2 regions of the Paenibacillus sp. FSL H8-0048 genome follow, and region 1 is predicted to be linked to the other one. Evidence: a T-box and tRNA genes for the amino acid it is inferred to sense, from the RefSeq annotation. Region 1 holds a T-box; the other holds one or more tRNA genes.
What was found. The T-box of region 1 lies ahead of NSU18_RS26350 (arginine--tRNA ligase). A T-box ahead of a tRNA ligase gene usually reads a tRNA of that ligase, here a tRNA-Arg.
Positions count from the first base shown of each region.

Region 2: it encodes a tRNA-Arg, which carries the amino acid that the T-box ahead of NSU18_RS26350 (arginine--tRNA ligase) is inferred to sense. The anticodon was not compared.

Region 1 covers NZ_JBBODF010000001.1:6,068,120-6,077,514, forward strand. The annotation lists gene NSU18_RS26350 (arginine--tRNA ligase) at 7-2,025, opposite strand; T-box leader at 2,080-2,302, opposite strand; gene NSU18_RS26355 (hypothetical protein) at 2,537-2,842, opposite strand; gene NSU18_RS26360 (hypothetical protein) at 3,035-3,394, shown strand; gene NSU18_RS26365 (DEAD/DEAH box helicase) at 3,884-7,228, opposite strand; gene NSU18_RS26370 (TetR/AcrR family transcriptional regulator) at 7,235-7,945, opposite strand; gene NSU18_RS26375 (ABC transporter permease) at 8,003-9,040, opposite strand; gene NSU18_RS26380 (ABC transporter ATP-binding protein) at 9,037-9,395, opposite strand, start outside.
Region 2 covers NZ_JBBODF010000001.1:3,574,756-3,584,150, forward strand. The annotation lists gene glgP (alpha-glucan family phosphorylase) at 94-1,710, shown strand; gene katA (catalase KatA) at 1,954-3,408, shown strand; gene NSU18_RS15110 (DNA-binding protein) at 3,604-4,446, opposite strand; gene NSU18_RS15115 (helix-turn-helix transcriptional regulator) at 4,623-5,576, opposite strand; tRNA gene NSU18_RS15120 (tRNA-Gly) at 5,975-6,045, opposite strand; tRNA gene NSU18_RS15125 (tRNA-Pro) at 6,063-6,136, opposite strand; tRNA gene NSU18_RS15130 (tRNA-Arg) at 6,281-6,357, opposite strand; tRNA gene NSU18_RS15135 (tRNA-Gly) at 6,368-6,442, opposite strand; tRNA gene NSU18_RS15140 (tRNA-Leu) at 6,450-6,533, opposite strand; tRNA gene NSU18_RS15145 (tRNA-Lys) at 6,550-6,625, opposite strand; tRNA gene NSU18_RS15150 (tRNA-Gln) at 6,652-6,726, opposite strand; tRNA gene NSU18_RS15155 (tRNA-Asp) at 6,822-6,899, opposite strand; tRNA gene NSU18_RS15160 (tRNA-Met) at 6,922-6,998, opposite strand; tRNA gene NSU18_RS15165 (tRNA-Val) at 7,031-7,106, opposite strand; tRNA gene NSU18_RS15170 (tRNA-Glu) at 7,223-7,297, opposite strand; tRNA gene NSU18_RS15175 (tRNA-Ser) at 7,460-7,549, opposite strand; tRNA gene NSU18_RS15180 (tRNA-Asn) at 7,553-7,628, opposite strand; rRNA gene rrf (5S ribosomal RNA) at 7,679-7,795, opposite strand; rRNA gene NSU18_RS15190 (23S ribosomal RNA) at 7,942-9,395, opposite strand, start outside.

The sequences.
Region 1 (9,395 bases):
GTGTGTCTACATCCGCTCTGGCTTAGGCAGACCGAGCACATCCAATGCTTCGCCCAGCGTATCGGTGAAGCTGCGGGTCAGCCACAGGCGGAAGGTGATGCTGGCTTCCCCGCCTTTGAGAATCGGACAAGCTGAGTAGAAGTTACTGAACAACGAGGCCAGGGAATAGGCATAGTTACAAATCGTATTCGGCGTAAGCTCCCGGCTTGCTGTATAGAGTGTGTCCTGCCACAAGCTGAGCTGTCTCAGCAGGGCAAGCTCAGCTGCTTCGAGCTGCGCCGGGAACAGAGGCGCCCCGCCCACGCCTGACTCTCCAGCGCCAGACCCGCCAGCGCCAGACTCTCCAGCGCCAGCCCCGCCCACGCCAGCCCCGCCAGCGCCAGCCCCGCCAGCGCCAGCCCCGCCAGCGCCAGACCCGCCAGCGCCAGACCCGCCAGCGCGAGACTCGCCCACGCCACCCGTCGCAGCCTTACTAAGTACGCGCTGCGCCCGGGCGTAGGCGTACATCAGGTAAACGCCGGTGTTGCCGGAGATTTCCATCGCTTGTTTGAAGTCGAACACAATCTCGGTGCCCAGATTGAAGCGCAGCAGGTAGTAACGGATGGCAGCGGTGGCGATGAGCCTGCTGGATAGGCCGTTTTTATCCGAACGGGTGGATTCAATCATGTCTTCCATGAGCCGGACCAGTTCGGTTACCTTAATGCCGATTCCCTGGCGCCCGGACATGGCGTAGGAGCTTTTGCCGCTGGAGGTATCAATGCCCAGACTGGCTGCAGAAGCGGGACTCAGCGAGACCACCCCATAGCTGACATGATGCAGCGCGTCTGCCTGCGCACCGAATCCCAGTGCCTTGAGCGCCTGCTTGACCATCAGCTGCGGGTATTCCTGCCGGTAATCGATGACGTTCACGACCTGGTCCGCCCGTCCAAAAGGCAGAGCCTGTCCGCTCAAGCCGGTCGTCCACAGCCCGCTCTGAAATTCGCTGTAGCTGAAATCCTTCTCCAGCAGTCCGAACTTCCACAGATGATAGGCGATGTCCTTGGCGGTATAGGTCAGAATTCCGTTCGAGCGCACCAGCACCTTATCCTTCTGATGCTCCTCCTGCATGTCCGGTGCAGCGTCTTCAGCGGGTTGCTTCAGAATCCAGCAGCCTGCCAGCTTGCCTTCGGTCTCCTGCACGAAGATCTTCGTCTGCGACAGCAGCTCGAACGCGGAGGCCCAAAAGCCCTCCTTCAGAATGCTGCTCTCCCACACCAGCAGATCGTAGTCAATGCCGAACCCCCGCATCTCCTCCACATGCTCTTTCACAATCTGCCCGGCGACGAGGTTGCCAATCCAGGCAGTATTACCATGGCCTTCCTCCAGCGCATGAAGAATCCCGGTCCGTTTCTGCACCATCTCCGGCTGCTGTGCGTACGTTTTGTTAATCTCGGCATAGATGTCCCAGCAGTAGTCTCCGAATCTTACATGCTCTCCCGCCAGCGGAACATTCAGCAGACCGGCAACGGTATCTGCCAGCTGATTGCCGAGATCATCCACATAGTTGTGTACCTCAACAGAATGGCCGGTCGCCCGCAGTACTCTCACCAGCGCATCCCCGATACAGGAGTTTCTTAAATGGCCGATATGCATACTTTTATTCGGGTTAACGGACGTATGCTCGACGATCACCTTCGACCCCCCAGCATGCTGAGGAAGCGTGAAATTCCCCTTCGCCCGTGCCCAGGCCTGCCAATCCAGATACATATTAATGAACCCCGGACCGGCTACCTCGGTTCTCAGCACCAGTCCGTGCACAGAGCCCGAAGCTTCGAGCTCAGCGGCGATTAGCCCGGCGATAGCCAGTGGAGCTTTGCGCAAGGGGCGGGCGAGCTGCATAGCGATATTGCTGGAATAATCCCCGTGGTCGGCACTCGCCGGCTGCTCCAGGGCAATATGGACTTCAGCGATGTCGGGCACGCCCAGGGTTAACGCGATGGTGTGAACAGACTGCTTCAGGCTTTCTTGAATAAGCTCACTTAACATTGGCATCAATAACAACCTCCTGAATAAAATAACGACAAAAAAAGCCTTCATCTCCTAAGAGACGAGGCTTGTGCGCTCGCGGTACCACTCTCGTTGCTGAAGCCTTACGGTTCAGCCACCTTACAGGTTAACGGTCCTCGGCCGGGGCTTCCTACTCTAAGGTTCAGAAGTCCATCTCACGGGTGCGCTTCATGGTTCTAATCTGTACCGGCTTCCACTAACCCGGCTCGCTGGGGACTAGATATAAGACCATTACTCTCCCGGTCATCGATTGAATATGGATTTGTATCAGTATAGCGAATTTCTGGGAGAAAGCAAGAGCAGATTACTGTGCAGCAGGCGTCCTCCGGTTAATAATTACTCGTCATTGGGCGCTCCTGTCAGATTCTTAATGTCTGTTGAACCATAAATCAGCAGCATAATTACAATGACCAGCAGGAGCCCGCCGGCAAATCCTTCTCCGTCAAAACTGTCCATAACCCCATCCCTCCCATTTTACTTTCGTAAGTGTTCAGATGTTCCCGGCTTTCTTTTTCAAAGCGGTCATGATCTCGTTCAGCGTCAGGCTGCTGTTGTCATCGAGGAAGCTGACCAGCTTATCGACATTGTCACTACTCAGATCGCTTAGGGTTTTATATTTGCCTACCAGACTGACGAACATCGATGCGTCCGTGTACATCTGGATAGAGTCTACTTTCAGCTTGCCGGTCAACAGAAGTGCGGCTACGGCGAATTCAAGCCCTTTAGGGGTCTGGGTTTTGGAGCTGGATGATGTTTTTTTGGCGGCGGGCTTCTTTCCTTTTCCTGGAGGGGGCATGGGAGTCCCTTCTTCCGTTCGGCATTCGTATGCAGAAAGCTCAGCCTATGGGCAGTCTTTCCTTATTCAAGGATATGCGTGCCTGCGGTCATTGGTGATTGGGCTCAGGCCTGTGTCCACACCGTTACAGGAACGTCCGAATATGAATATATCGTGCATTGACACTAGAACTTCAAGGGAGGGCGAGACAGGATGGCGATTTTGTCAACAGGACCGATAGAGAACAATGCCGTTTCGGGAGTCAGACCTACGCAGACGGTGACGGTAAGAATTGTCAAGCGGAGTGCCCCAGGCAGCACCTCTATTAGTATTCAGGGATACGTGCTGGGCGCTACCAGAACGCTGTATGTCAGTGAGGTGATTGATGTTGCTCCGAATCAGGTGGTAACCCGGGATTATTTTGCCGATCTCAATGCCTTTGAATTTGTGTTCATCACTGGAGAAGTAGATGAAGATGAGATTGGAATATCCGTGTGGGGCAAGACATCGACCGGCCAGCTGGTGAATGCACACCGTGTAGTGACGCATGAGAAATTAAGCTCAGACGTATAGAGGGTTAGGATATTATTCTGGACTTGCCAGCTGTAAAATGAAACAGGGACCTTGCAGAGCTGCTCGCTCAGAAGGTCCCTGTTTATATTTGGGTTATACCGGAACGCAAGCCTCGGCAGGCATCCAGTGGGCATCCTGGCCCTCCCACTTCACATTGCAGCCAATCGAGTTGGCCGGCACGCAGTATACCGGACTTGCCGGATGCGTCCAAACCGGGTTCCGCTTCAGGTTCTTGTCCCGTCTTCAAAGCACGCATTTTGCTGGTATTGTATTCTGTGCAATAGAAACTGTACTTTTGGGCGCAAAAAACCATTCTACTGCATTTCATACATTTGATTTTTGAATTTCTGCTCGGAAACAGCAGATACGTAAAACTCTAGTGTACAAAGTGCAACAGATCCGATTTCTCAGCCAATATGGCCTTATTCTAGTGTACAAAATACAGCAGAAAATCTCCCAGGCCGGGTCTGGCAACAACTCGCAGATGCCTCAGATAGAGAGGATCTCGCGGATGTCCTGTTCGCTCAGGCCGGGCAGCGCCTCCTGCCCCGGCTGGATCACCTCGTCAATCAGATTTTTCTTCTTCTGCTGCAGCTCGTACATCTTATCCTCCACTGTACCCTGGGCTACCAGGCGGATAACCTGGACGATCTTTTTCTGCCCGATCCGGTGGGCGCGGTCGGCCGCCTGCTGCTCGACCGCAGGGTTCCACCACAGGTCGTAGAGAATGACCGTATCGGCACCGGTCAGGTTGAGGCCGGTGCCGCCAGCCTTCAGCGAGATCAGGAACAGGTCGCGCTCGCCTTCATTGAAGCGGCTGCACAGCTCAACCCGCCGGGAGGCCGGGGTTTGTCCGTCCAGATAGAAATGCGGAATCCCGAGCAGGGCCAGCTCGCGCCCGATCATACCGAGCATCTGCGTGAACTGTGAGAAGATCAGCATCCGTTTGCCGGAGCTGCGGCACTCATCGATGATCTCCAGCAGCTGCTCGAATTTGCCGGAGCCTCCGGTATATCCGTCCACGAACAGGGCCGGATGGCAGCACAGCTGGCGCAGCCGGGTCAGTCCGGCCAGCACCTTGATCCGGCCGCCCCCAAAGCTGTCGCTGTCCAGATGCTTGAGCGCCTCTTTGCGTAGCCGCGCCAGATAAGCGACATAGAGCCGTTTCTGCTCCGGCAGCAGCTCGGAGGCCTGGAGGGACTCGATTTTGTCCGGCAGCTCCTTCAGCACATCGCTCTTCAGACGGCGCAGCAGGAAGGGGCGGGCGCGCCTGGCGACCGTCTCCCGGGGAAGGTCATGGAAGGCTTTCTTCCCGGGGAACAAGCCGGGGAAGACAACGCTGAAGATCGACCACAGGTCCTCCAGTGCATTCTCCACCGGTGTACCGGTCAGCGCAAAACGGTAACGGGCCTGAAGCAATCTGACCGCCTGTGAAGTCTGGGTCTCATGATTCTTGATCATCTGCGCTTCATCCAGAATGAGCGTATGGAACGACCGCTTGGCGTACTCGTCCACATCTCTGCGCAGCAGCGGGTACGAGGTGATGATGACATCATGCCCGGCCGTGTTCCGCACGATCCGTCCGCGTTCACCAGAGTTGCCGTCAGCAATGACCGCCTTAATCTCCGGGGCGAAGCGCTTCAGCTCATTAAGCCAGTTATAGACCAGGGAAGCAGGGGCAACCACCAGCGCAGGTACGCCGCTCTGCCGGATGTCTTCCAGCTCAGAGAGCAGGAAGGCGATGCTCTGGAGTGTTTTGCCGAGGCCCATGTCGTCCGCCAGAATCCCGCCGAAGCGGTAATGGGCCAGCGTCCTCATCCACTGGAAGCCGTACTGCTGATAATCCCGCAGCACGGGAGCCAGACTCTCCGGCAGCGGGAAGTCCAGATTCTCGGGACTCGCCATATTAGCGAGCAGCCGCCGGAAGGAGCGGCCGGTCTCGATCGTCTGCCCCTGGAGGGTGCCTGCATGGAGATGGAGGGCGCGGACCAGCGGCAGGGAGAACTCCGAACTCCGGATATCCACGCTGCGGACGCCGAGCTCGTTCATCAGGTCGATAATTTCCTGGAACTCTGAGGTATCCAGCGGGAGCAGGGCTCCGTCCTTGAGCCGGTGATACTTACGCTTTTCCTGAAGAGATTTCAGGACCTCTGTGATGTCTTTATCCGTGATGCCATCCATGGCGAATTTGAAGTCGAGCCAGTCGGTCTTCTCGTTCCAGCTCAGGCTGACCTTGGGCGGAGCATGCTCCGTAAGCACCCGATCCTTGACTGCAGTGGTCGCATAGACCTGAAGCAGCGGCTCCAGCAGCGGGATGGTATGATGCAGGAAGTCGAATTCCCCGTCCTCGTCACGCATGATATATCCGCTCTCCGTCCGCGAGAAGGACTCATGGGCCATCAGGTCCAGAATCCGCCGCTCGGCTTCCCCGTCCCGCATCAGAATGACCTCGCTGCTCCGCTCATGGGCCTTTTCCTCCAGCGGATTGATAACAATCCCGCCGTACTGGAATTCAAGCCCGGCCAGCAGCCGGTCCCTTACCCGGTCCAGGTAGAGTCTGGCGTGAAGCCGGGTCTGGACGATCTTATCCGCAATGGAGTCGGCAATGCTCACCCTGCCCAGCTTCTTCAGCCCGGGGATGACGGTTTCCATGAAGGGCTCCATCTGCTCAGGTGCAATCGCCAGGCTGTCCCGCCGGCTGCCGCTGAGCATCCGCTTCAGCTCGGAGAGCCGCCCACATTCCTGCGCCGGAAGCTTCAGCAGCCTGCCCTCGGTCAAGACCAGCCCGTAGCTCTCCAGAATCGTAAGCTGCTCAAGTCCCCGGACATCCAGCCGGTAGCCGTCCTCCTGTGCCTGGTCGAACTGGAAGCTGAGCGGCAGCAGCTCCTCCGAGAGGGACAAGCGTTCCATCAGAAGCTGTCCATGCTGAAGGCGAACGGCAGGCGCTGCTTCTAGCAGGGGATACAGACTTTCCCAGAAAAAAGGGGCAACCGGCAGCAGCCGGTCATTCCCGGTAGGGTTAGTGCGGGAACCATACGGGCTGGTGAGACTATTGTAGACCTTCTCATTGAGCATGATCTCAATCAGCTTCTGCAGGACCTCATTATCCTTCTTGGAGAAGCTGTGCAGGGCGGGATCATAGCTGAAATGCGCCGTGAATTCATAAGGCTCGCCCCGGTGCACCTGCTCCAAAAAAGATCTGATCTTCTGCACAATATAAAGGCGTTTCGGACCAAGCCTCACTTCCAGCCCAAGCATCGTGCTGCCGTAGCTGAAGTTGAAGGGCCGGCAGATGAACTCCACCTGAAGCGGTGTCCGCAGATCGATATACGTGCCTGCACCGCTTGGCCGCTGCCGTCCTCCGGTGAATATCCCGAGCATGCTGCTCACCAGCTGCCGGTCTCCGCTGCGCTCCCGGTGCTCTGCCCCGGCGGGGCCGAAGCTGTCCTCTGCCAGCGGCGGACTGCCGGCCTGTGCGGGATGAGCCTCCCCCGCATCTGCCTGCATCTCCTCAGCCTCTTCAGCTCCGGCTGTCCGGCTGCGGTAGAGAACCGTCACCAGCGCCGCCGCAATATGCTTGCAAAAGGGGCCGCCGTGATAGTAAGCCGGGCAGGTGCATTCTCCCTGCACATCCCCGTCACTGTCGATGATCAGCGCAATCTCATGGCTGTCCAGCCCATGGACCTCAGCGCGGTATTTGGAATACTCGTCTTCCTCATTATGCTCCGTATAGACAAGGTCCACCTTATGGGCATGATAATAAGCTGCCCCCTGGTCAAAAGCGGCGTTGCCGCACAGCAGCTTGATTACCCGTTCCGGCACCTGATAACCCACGTATACTCACTTCCTTTTATTGCTTCTGTCTAAGCCATTCCCGCCGATCCCATGCAGAATGAAGCTTATAGTCTGTTCAATCTCAGCCTCATCATTCCAGTCCTGCTCGGGCATCAGCACCAGCCGCGTCAGCAGGTATCCGATAATCGCCGATATCGTGAAGCGGATAATTGCAGGCGTTGGCGCGTCAATCACTTCACCTTCCGCTTTGAAGTGCTCAGTAATTGCAGTAACGCGGGCCAGGACCTGCTCGAAGATATTCTCGGTCAGCTGCTCCTTCAGCGCAGGCTGGAAGGGGATCTCCTGAATGAGAATTTTGACGATCTTGAGATTCCTGCGGACGAACTCCAGCCGGTTCACCATGAAGGCCTTAAGGAAATCCTCGTAGCTCTCGAACGGCACATCCAGCACACCGCTGAAGTTGCGCAGCACGAACGGGGCGATCATCCGGCTCATGGTGGGGACCACGATGGCAAGCAGGAGATCTTTTTTGGTCCGGTAATAACGGAAGATCGTGCCTTCGGCCACGCCCGCCTTCTGGGCGATTTCACTGGTGGCGGCCGCCGAGAAGCCCTTCTCTGCAAACACATCAATCGCCGCCCGCAGAATGGACAGCTGCTTGGGCGTGACCTGCTCCTTCTCGCTGAGATCCAGCAGCTCCTGAATCCACTGGTCTTGCTCCAGCTGCTCCTGATCGGCAGCAGGGTTATTCTCCATCAATAGAACCTCCAGACTCTTGCAGTTCCTTCTAGTGTACCATAGCCCGTTCACTCTTCACATTCTGCGGTGCTTGCGCAGAGCCAGCACATTTAGCAGCATGAACAGCAGAGAGAAGCCGATCAGCATGAACACATCCCCGGCGATATTGCTCCAGCCTCTGCCGCGAACCATGATATCCATCAGTGCCTGTGAACCGTAGTACATCGGAGTGGCGAGTCCAATGCGCTGGAGCCAGAGGGGAAGGGTATCCAGCGGAAATAATCCGCTCAGGAAGATCTGCGGCACAATGACCAGAGGGATGAACTGGATCATCTGCAGCTCATTGGCGGCGAACGCCGAGAGCAGGGTGCCGAGGGTCAGCGCCGACATCGACAGCAGCAGCGTCATCAGCAGCACGTAGCCGAAGCTGCCCGTCATCATAATCCCCAGCACCTGGATGGAGAACCAGGAGATCAGCAGAGCCTGGAAGACGGTGAAGATGCCGAAGCCGCAGACATAACCGGTGACGATCTCCCAGCGCTTCAGCGGGGTGGAGAGCAGACGCTCCAGCGTGCCCGTGGTCCGTTCGCGCAGGAAGGAGACACCGGCAATCAGGAAGACAAAGAAGAACACGAACACCCCGATCATAATCGGGCCGAAGCGGTCGATCGTCTTCATATCCTCCGCGCCATACAGATAGCTGATCTGCGGCTGGAGCTGTCCTCCGCCCGGCGCTTGCGGCCGGAGGCTCTGCGCAGCTTCCTGGAGCGCCATGATTACAGCGCGGTTAGCCGCCGGATTGCTGCCTTCAAGAATAACAGCGGGTGCGTCTCCCTTCATTGTAAGGAGAGCATCGATATCTCCCGCCTTCATGGCGGCCTGCCCGTTTGCTTCCTCGGCGTAGCCGGTAACCTCAGCCTGCTGGGCTTCCAGCGCTGAACTGAATACTGCCGCGCCCCCAGAGACACCGATTTTAGGCTCATAAGCATCGCTGCCGAACACCAGGCTCATCAGGCTAAGCACCAGCAGGGGGGCGATGAACATCAGCGCCATGGTTCTCCGGTCATGGATGAACTGCTGCAGAATTCTCAGGGTAATGGCCCGTATTCTCACCGGCGTGCACCTCCATAATAGAGGAAGGCTTCCTCAATGCTGGCGGCACCGGTAGCGTGAAGCAGTCCGGCCGGAGTATCGGCCGCCAGCAGCACGCCGTCCCGGATCATCGCCAGCCGGTCACATTTCTCTGCTTCATCCATCACATGCGTGGTCAGGACAATTGTTGTTCCCTTGCGGTTCAGCGCCTTCAGCTCCTTCCAGATGGACTGGCGCAGCACCGGATCGATGCCGACAGTCGGTTCATCCAGCAGCAGCAGCGGCGGCTCGTGCAGCAGGGCAATCGCCAGGGACAATCGGCGCTTCATGCCCCCGGAGAATTGGTCCACCCGCTTACGCAGATGCTCCTGCAGAT
Region 2 (9,395 bases), 2.5 Mb from region 1:
TTGCCTTATTGAGCAAACGTTTGCATCTTAGATACAGCCTGCAGCAATTCTTATTCGCAGTACCATCTAAATCGCATTTAGGAGGCTTATCAAGTGAGCGAGAACCACTTACCGTCAGTAGCTTATTTCAGCATGGAGTATGGACTGCATTCCGATTTCAAAATGTACGCCGGAGGCTTAGGCATTCTGGCCGGAGATTACATCAAGGGCGCGCAGGATATCGGGGCACCTATCATCCCCATCGGACTCAAATGGAAACAGGGCTACACGGACCAGAAGATTGATGCACACGGCAACCCCTACGACGCTTACCACAACTATGTGTACGACTTCCTGGAAGATACAGGCGTCAGGGTCACGGTAAAAGTCAGAAAGACTGATGTGGTCTGCAAAGTGTGGAAAACAGACCATTTCGGCAACCGTCCGCTCTATTTGCTCGACACCGATATCCCGGAGAACAGTGATGCCTGGATTACCGGCCAGCTCTACGGCTGGTTCGGGGAAGAGCGGATAGCCCAGGAGATCGTGCTGGGCATCGGCGGAGTCAAAGCCATGCGCGCCCTGGGCATTAAGATCGATGTCTATCACTTCAACGAGGGTCATGCAGCGCTTGCTGCGATCGAGCTGATCCGGGAGAAGATGTCCGGCGGCAGTACCTTTGAAGAAGCCTGGAAGGCTACACGGGAAGAGGTTGTGTTCACTACACATACACCGATTAAGGAAGGCAACGAGACCCACCCGCTGGATCGTCTGGAATATATGGGGGCTTTTAATGGCTTAACACGGGCACAAATGGAACGGATTGGCGGAGAACCCTTTAACATGACCGTTGCCGGCCTGCGGCTGTCGCGGATCTCGAATGCGGTTGCCCAGCTTCATGCCGACACCGCGAACAAAATGTGGAAGGAAGTCGCCGGCAGATCAGCCATCATCGGCATCACCAATGCGATTCACACCCCTACCTGGGTAGATGAACGGATGACCCGCGCTTATGAAGAGGGCGGCGACCTGTGGGCCGTGCACAAGGAGATCAAGCAGGAGCTGATCGGCTTCATCGAAGAACGCTCCGGCATCGCCCTGAATGCAGATCAGCTGCTGATCGGGTTCTCCCGGCGCGCCGCTCCCTACAAGCGCAGTGACCTGATCTTCTCCCAGCCGGACATTATAGAGCCGTACCTGGAGAGCGGCAAGATTCAGATTGTCTTCTCCGGCAAGGCGCACCCGCTGGACGACAACGGCAAGCGGATCGTCAGCAATCTTGTAGCCATGATGCGCAAATATCCAAAAAGCGTAGTCTTCCTGGAAAACTACGATATGACCATCGGAGCCCAGCTGACCCGCGGCTCTGACATCTGGCTGAACAATCCGCGCAGACCGCTCGAAGCCAGCGGAACCTCCGGGATGAAGGCCGCCATGAACGGCGTCCTGAACTGCTCCATCCTGGACGGCTGGTGGCCGGAGGCCTGTATCGACGGCGAGAACGGCTGGCAGATCGGCGATGGCTTCGAGACCACCGATTTTGCGGTGCTTGACCAGCATGACAGCGATGCACTCTACGACACCCTTCTGAACCGCGTCCTCCCCGTCTTTTATGAGGATCAGGCCAAGTGGGTGCAGATGATGCACCGCAGCATCGAGACCACCCGCACCGAATTCGCTACCAAGCGCATGCTGGATGAATACTATAACCGGATGTATATCACAAGCTAACTTGCAGTAGTTCTTGCTCCCGTCAATTTCATCTCCTTACTACTCCGCTTCTGTTCACGAATCCCTCCTCCTGTCCGCTGCTGCGGGCGGGAGTTTTTTGTTCCGATTGTATCATCAACCTTCCTTATTCTACATAAGCTTAATAATAATGATTATAAAAAAAGATTGATTTTATTTAAATTCTTGCTATTATAATATTTATACTTAATCTAAAATCAAATCCTATACGAGGTGATTGTGTTCATGACCACAAACAATAACAACAAGCTAACGACTAGCTGGGGCGCCCCTGTAGGCGACAACCAGAATTCAATGACCGCCGGTGCCCGTGGCCCCGTACTGTTGCAGGATGTCCATTTGCTGGAGAAGCTGGCCCACTTCAACCGTGAGCGTGTTCCTGAGCGGGTCGTTCATGCCAAAGGTGCCGGTGCCCATGGTTATTTTGAAGTCACCAATGATCTCTCCCAATATACGAAGGCGGCCTTCTTGTCCGGGGTCGGCAAACGCACCCCGATGTTCATCCGTTTCTCTACCGTAGCCGGGGAACTGGGCTCATCCGATACCGTGCGTGATCCGCGCGGCTTTGCTGTGAAATTCTACACCGAGGAAGGCAACTACGACCTTGTCGGCAATAACACGCCTGTCTTTTTCATCCGTGATGCCATCAAATTCCCGGACTTCATCCATACCCAGAAGCGTCATCCGCAGACCCATCTGAAGAACCCGAATGCGGTCTGGGACTTCTGGTCCCTCTCCCCCGAGTCTCTGCACCAGGTAACAATTCTGATGTCTGACCGCGGCATCCCGGCTACTCTCCGCCATATGCATGGCTTCGGCAGCCATACGTTCAAGTGGGTGAATGCCGAAGGCGCAGCTGTCTGGGTGAAATACCACTTCAAGACAGAGCAGGGCGTCAAGAATCTTGATGTTAAGCTGGCAGCACAGCTAGCCGGGGAGAACCCGGATTATCATACAGAGGATTTGTTCAACGCCATTGATACAGGAGACTTCCCGGCCTGGAGGCTGCATGTGCAGATTATGCCTGTGGAGGATGCCGACACCTACCGCTTCGATCCGTTTGATGTAACCAAGGTGTGGTCACAGAAGGATTATCCGCTGATTGAGGTAGGCCGCATGGTGCTGGACCGCAATCCTGAGAATTACTTCGCCGAAGTGGAGCAAGCCACCTTTTCCCCCGGCTCATTCGTTCCAGGCATAGAGGCTTCTCCGGATAAAATGCTTCAGGGCCGCCTGTTCGCATACGGGGATGCCCACCGCTACCGGGTAGGAGCGAACCATAACCATCTGCCGATTAACCGCCCCATCGCCGAGGTCAACAATAATCAGCGCGACGGCGCGATGAATGCTACGAATAACGGGGGAGGCTCCGTCTACTACGAGCCTAACAGCTCCGCCGGGGCAACCGAGTCAGCGCAGCATAAGGCAGCTGCTTTTGAAGTCTCCGGCCAGGCGGATAGCGTGTCTTATGATCATGACGATCACTACACCCAGCCGGGTGACCTGTACCGTCTGCTTAGCGAAGAAGAGCGTGCCCGGCTCGTAAGCAATATTGTAGGTGCCATGACTCCAGTAGAGTCTGAGGAGATCAAGCTCCGCCAGATTGGCCACTTCTACAAAGCCGATCCGGAGTTTGGACGGCGAATTGCAGAAGGACTGGGATTGGCTGTAACAGAGTAACCTCTTTCCGCAGCAAAGAAGGGATAAGCATCATCGCTTACCCCTTTTTTGCATGATATGCAGATTATATTTCCAGATTCATGAGACAGAGAGATTATAGACTAGTGGCCTGCTCCGTGATTGTTAATAGAGATATTGCCGGAGGCTGCGGAAAGTTGGCCGCCTGCGCTTGCTGTTGTTACCACTACGCTTGCGCTAATCAACAATACGGCTGTTAATAACGAGATCGCCTTTTTCATCTTTTAAAAACTCCCTCTCTAAGATATTTTTCATTATATTTTGATAAGATTCTTGTTGTTCTGCGGTCGCATGGCTTCGGATATGCTCATAAAACGACACGATCTTCCTAAAGCCTGTCCCGTCATAAAGTTTACTACTTATTACCAAAATATAGAGAGTCAAATTAATTGCATCATGAATTTTCTCCCTTTTATACAAATAAATTGCACTAAGATGCATATAGTCTATGTAGTATCTGATATCTTCCTGTTTCTCTCTGCAGCTTAGTTCCTGTAGCTGCTCATTGAATTCATCCAGTACCCAATCGATAGAAAAATTGTACTTAATGGCAGATTCCAGCACAGTAATCAGGCAGGCAAGCAGCTCCTCCTGGTCCCCTGTGCGAATGAATTCAACATAATCAGGGAGAACTTCTACCTTTCCTTCCAGCAGATCAATGACGAAGGTGTTGGCTATCGCAATGTTCCTGTAGTATTCCACTTCTGCGGCAGCTTCCTGATCCACATCCTTGATCCAGCTCAAATCTGAATACAAGCCTATACATTTTCTTGATTCAGCGAGGTTACCGAGCTTTTGATAGGCAATCCCCTTCATGCACGCGCTGTAGCCGAGATAATACACTATATTTTTTTTCAAAAAATACTTCTTTGCACCCTGTTGATGGGAGCCGTAGGTTAGAACTGCAAGTTCAAAGAGCTTGTCTGAAATCTCGAGAATTGCCGCCCAGTTCTCCCATGAGAACGAGACTTTAAGCATATCAGTCAAAGAGTCTTCATTCATCCCATCCAGTTCCAGCAATTTCTATCTTGCCTCCTATCATTCCATTATATTCCAATAATAACCTGCTTCACCGCTCCGGTCAATTCATTCAGGGCATATATCTCTCTAAAAAATCCTTTATTCTCCAGTTGAGCTATTCAATCTAACCTTTTCGACATATTTTATTCCATATTATGTAATATTGTAGTCTGCGGCTACTGCTGATACACATCCAGCCAATGCTCCAGCCGCTCCTTCAAGCGCTCCCTGGCCGACTCCGGCTCCAGAATCTCCGCATTTGGGCCATACTGCAGAATCCACTTGATGAACTCCTTCTCATTATTAACCGTGACTTCGAACAGCAGTGTTCCATCGCCTTCTTCGCTCATCCGCGGCTGCACGAACAGCTCCTCTTCCTTAATGTAACGCGCCACCTCCGGATCGAACCGTACCTTGAACGTGACATTTCGGGTTCCCCGGTTGATCGACCAGGTGTTTTTCAGATATTGCTTAATATTGAAATTCCCCTTATCAAAAGTGGATGCCGTCATCTCCACCTGCTCAAACCGGCTGATCCGGAACGTACGGATGGCGCCCTTCAGATGACAATAGCCAATGAGATAAAAGCGCTGATCCCGCGGGATCAGATAATACGGGTCAATCTTCCGCGCCGTAGTGACGTTGCTTGATTGCGAGTGGTATACCGTACGGATGCTGCGCTGCTCCAGAATTGCTCCAATCAGCGGCTGCAGGAAGTTCCGGCTTTCCTTGCGGTAGGCCGGGGTGCCCATTTGAATAATATCCGCGATATTCTCCAGCAGGCCATTTTGCCGCGATTTCTCCTTCAGATGAGTACCCATCACCTTGTCATACGCAGAATGAAAACCCGGCGGAATTCTATCCTGGTTCAGTACCGAAGGCAGCAAAGAGAACGCCAGCGACTCCTGCTCCGAGAAATCCAGCGGATACAAAAAGAACTTCCCCATGAACCGGTACCCCGTGCCCCTTCCCTCATTCGTAACCGGAGCAAAATGGCTGATCACCTCAAGATCCCTGTAGATCGTTCTAATATTCACCTCGCACCTAAAGGCCAAATCTGCTGCAGTAATCCCGGGGTTCGACTGAATAGCGTTAATGATTCTAAAAATCCGTATTACTTTGTCTGTCATAACAAATGCTCCTCAGCTTCCAAGTAAGTGTTGCCTATGATCCAATAGTCCAATAGTTATACTATATCAGTTCTATAGAAACATAACGCCCTTCAATACTATTGCAATCCCGGCCATACAAGAAGATCACCCTAGCGGGTGAAGGATACTGGTGCTAATACCACTCTAAACGGAGCTTACTTTTCTCCATCTCTCTGCCTTCTGGCTGCCATTTGACTGCTACAGCTTAGCCAAATTAACCATAGATACTCTGAATTCTATTGTGTTCGGTTTTCCGCATACATTCTCCTTATATAGCTCATCAGCAGCGAACGTATTCGATTTTTCGCATACATATCCGAATAGCAAAAAAGTCTGTCATCCCTATAGGGATGACAGACTCACGTGATACAGATATAAGCGGGTGATGGGAATCGAACCCACGCTATCAGCTTGGAAGGCTGAAGTTCTACCATTGAACTACACCCGCATAGGTGAAATGAAATATCGGGATGACACGATTTGAACATGCGACCCCCTGGTCCCAAACCAGGTGCTCTACCAAGCTGAGCTACATCCCGTTAATAATTAATGAAGTAGTAATGGCACGCCCTGAGAGATACGGATGCAACGCATCCGATTGCGAAGTAATCCTATCGAAGCATATGCTCCAACGAACTCGTTCGAATCTGACGGACACTTAGATAATTCAAGGAAGCAATATATGGCGCGCCCTGAGAGATTCGAACTCCCGACCTTTTGATTCGTAGTCAAACGCTCTATCCAGCTGAGCTAAGGGCGCAAAATCTATATGGAGCGGACGACGGGAATCGAACCCGCGACCCTCGCCTTGGCAAGGCGATGCTCTACCGCTGAGCCACGTCCGCAAAAACATGGTGCGCGTGAAGGGACTTGAACCCCCACGTCGTGAAACGCCAGATCCTAAGTCTGGTGCGTCTGCCATTCCGCCACACGCGCACACGTTACAAGAAAATGGTGAGCCATGAAGGACTCGAACCTTCGACACCCTGATTAAAAGTCAGGTGCTCTACCAACTGAGCTAATGGCTCTCACAAGAGAAACAATCGAAAATAGATGGCTGGGGATATAGGAATCGAACCTATGAATGACGGAGTCAAAGTCCGTTGCCTTACCGCTTGGCTAATCCCCAATATTATAATTAGCAAAATACTACGGAATCGGATGGATACTCTATACTTCGAGATATAGGATGCTCAATCCCTCATGTCTTAATACCAATTAAAATGGCGGAACCGACGGGATTCGAACCCGCGGTCTCCTGCGTGACAGGCAGGCATGTTAGGCCAACTACACCACGGTTCCAGGTTTAGTACTTTGTGAAGATTGGTTGCGGGGGCAGGATTTGAACCTGCGGCCTTCGGGTTATGAGCCCGACGAGCTACCGGGCTGCTCCACCCCGCGTCATTGTACAAAATCTATTCGGTTAAGAAAGATGGTGGAGGCTGAGGGGTTCGAACCCCCGACCCTCTGCTTGTAAGGCAGATGCTCTCCCAGCTGAGCTAAGCCTCCATATATGACTCGTTTGGGAGACTCTTCACTCCGTTACGAGATTGCGAAGTATTCCTTACGATGCCTATGCTTCAACGAACCCAGGGAATTCTCATCCCATCATCCAAAGAAGAAAGTGGTGACTCGTATGGGATTCGAACCCATGTTACCTCCGTGAAAGGGAGGTGTCTTAACCCCTTGACCAACGAGCCATGCTGTAAATACATTTACTCTCATCCCCTTGCAGGGAGGTAACGCTACGGAGAGAGAGGGATACTCTTCACTTCGTTACGAGATTGCGATGTAGTGCTAACGAAGCTTATGCTCCAACGAACCACAGAGGGTTCTCATCCCCTTGCAGGGAAGTACAGCTACGGAGAGAGAGGGATTCGAACCCTCGAGACGCTTGTGGCGCCTACACGATTTCCAATCGTGCTCCTTCGGCCAAACTCGGACACCTCTCCATATGGCTCCCCGAACAGGACTCGAACCTGTGACAACTCGATTAACAGTCGAGTGCTCTACCAACTGAGCTATCAGGGAATATGTAAACAATTAGGCAAAAAAAATACCACAATGTGTGTGGATGGTCCGCTTGGCGGCGTCCTACTCTCCCAGGACCCTTCGGTCCAAGTACCATCGGCGCTGGAGGGCTTAACGGTCGTGTTCGGGATGGGTACGTGTGGAACCCCTCCGCTATCGCCACCAAACGGGCATTTACAGCGTAAATGCTTCAGGAATTTGATTCCTGAAAACTGAATCCGAAACGAATCTGCGCTCGCCCTTCTTACGGGGCCCCCGGAAAGTACTCGGAATCCGCTTCGTCAGCGTCATCTTCACTTTTTGGGGTAGTTTTTTGGATAAGCCCTCGACCGATTAGTATTGGTCAGCTCCATGCATTGCTGCACTTCCACCTCCAACCTATCTACCTCGTCGTCTTCAAGGGGTCTTACATGTTGGGAAATCTCATCTTGAGGGGGGCTTCACGCTTAGATGCTTTCAGCGCTTATCCCGTCCGTACGTAGCTACTCAGCCATGCTCCTGGCGGAACAACTGATGCACCAGCGGTACGTCCATCCCGGTCCTCTCGTACTAAGGACAGCTCCTCTCAAATTTCCTGCGCCCACGACAGATAGGGACCGAACTGTCTCACGACGTTCTGAACCCAGCTCGCGTACCGCTTTAATGGGCGAACAGCCCAACCCTTGGGACCTACTTCAGCCCCAGGATGCGATGAGCCGACATCGAGGTGCCAAACCTCCCCGTCGATGTGGACTCTTGGGGGAGATAAGCCTGTTATCCCCAGGGTAGCTTTTATCCGTTGAGCGATGGCCCTTCCATGCGGTACCACCGGATCACTAAGTCCGACTTTCGTCCCTGCTCGACTTGTAGGTCTCGCAGTCAAGCTCCCTTATGCCTTTGCACTCTGCGAATGATTTCCAACCATTCTGAGGGAACCTTTGAACGCCTCCGTTACTCTTTAGGAGGCGACCGCCCCAGTCAAACTGCCCGCCTGACACGGTCCCCGTACCCGCTAAGGGTACCAGGTTAGAACCTAGATACGATCAGGGTGGTATCCCAACGGCGCCTCCACAGAAGCTTGCGCTCCTGCTTCAACGGCTCCCACCTATCCTGTACAGATCGTACCCAAATTCAATATCAAGCTGCAGTAAAGCTCCATGGGGTCTTTCCGTCTTGTCGCGGGTAACCTGCATCTTCACAGGTATTAAAATTTCACCGGATCTCTCGTTGAGACAGCGCCCAAGTCGTTACGCCATTCGTGCGGGTCAGAATTTACCTGACAAGGAATTTCGCTACCTTAGGACCGTTATAGTTACGGCCGCCGTTTACTGGGGCTTCGGTTCACAGCTTCGGATTGCTCCTAACCGCTCCCCTTAACCTTCCAGCACCGGGCAGGCGTCAGCCCGTATACTTCGCCTTACGGCTTCGCACAGACCTGTGTTTTTGCTAAACAGTCGCTTGGGCCTTTTCACTGCGGCCCCCTCGGGCTATTCACCCTACCGAGGCACCCCTTCTCCCGAAGTTACGGGGTCATTTTGCCGAGTTCCTTAACGAGAGTTCTTCCGCGCGCCTTAGAATTCTCTTCTCGCCTACCTGTGTCGGTTTGCGGTACGGGCACCTTCTCCTGACTAGAGGCTTTTCTTGGCAGTGTGAGATCATGACCTTCGCTACTGTAATTTTCGCTCCCCATCACAGCCCAGCCTTCACGGTGTGCGGATTTGCCTGCACACCAGCCTCACTGCTTAGACGGACATCCATCAGTCCGCGTCACTACCCTCCTGCGTCACC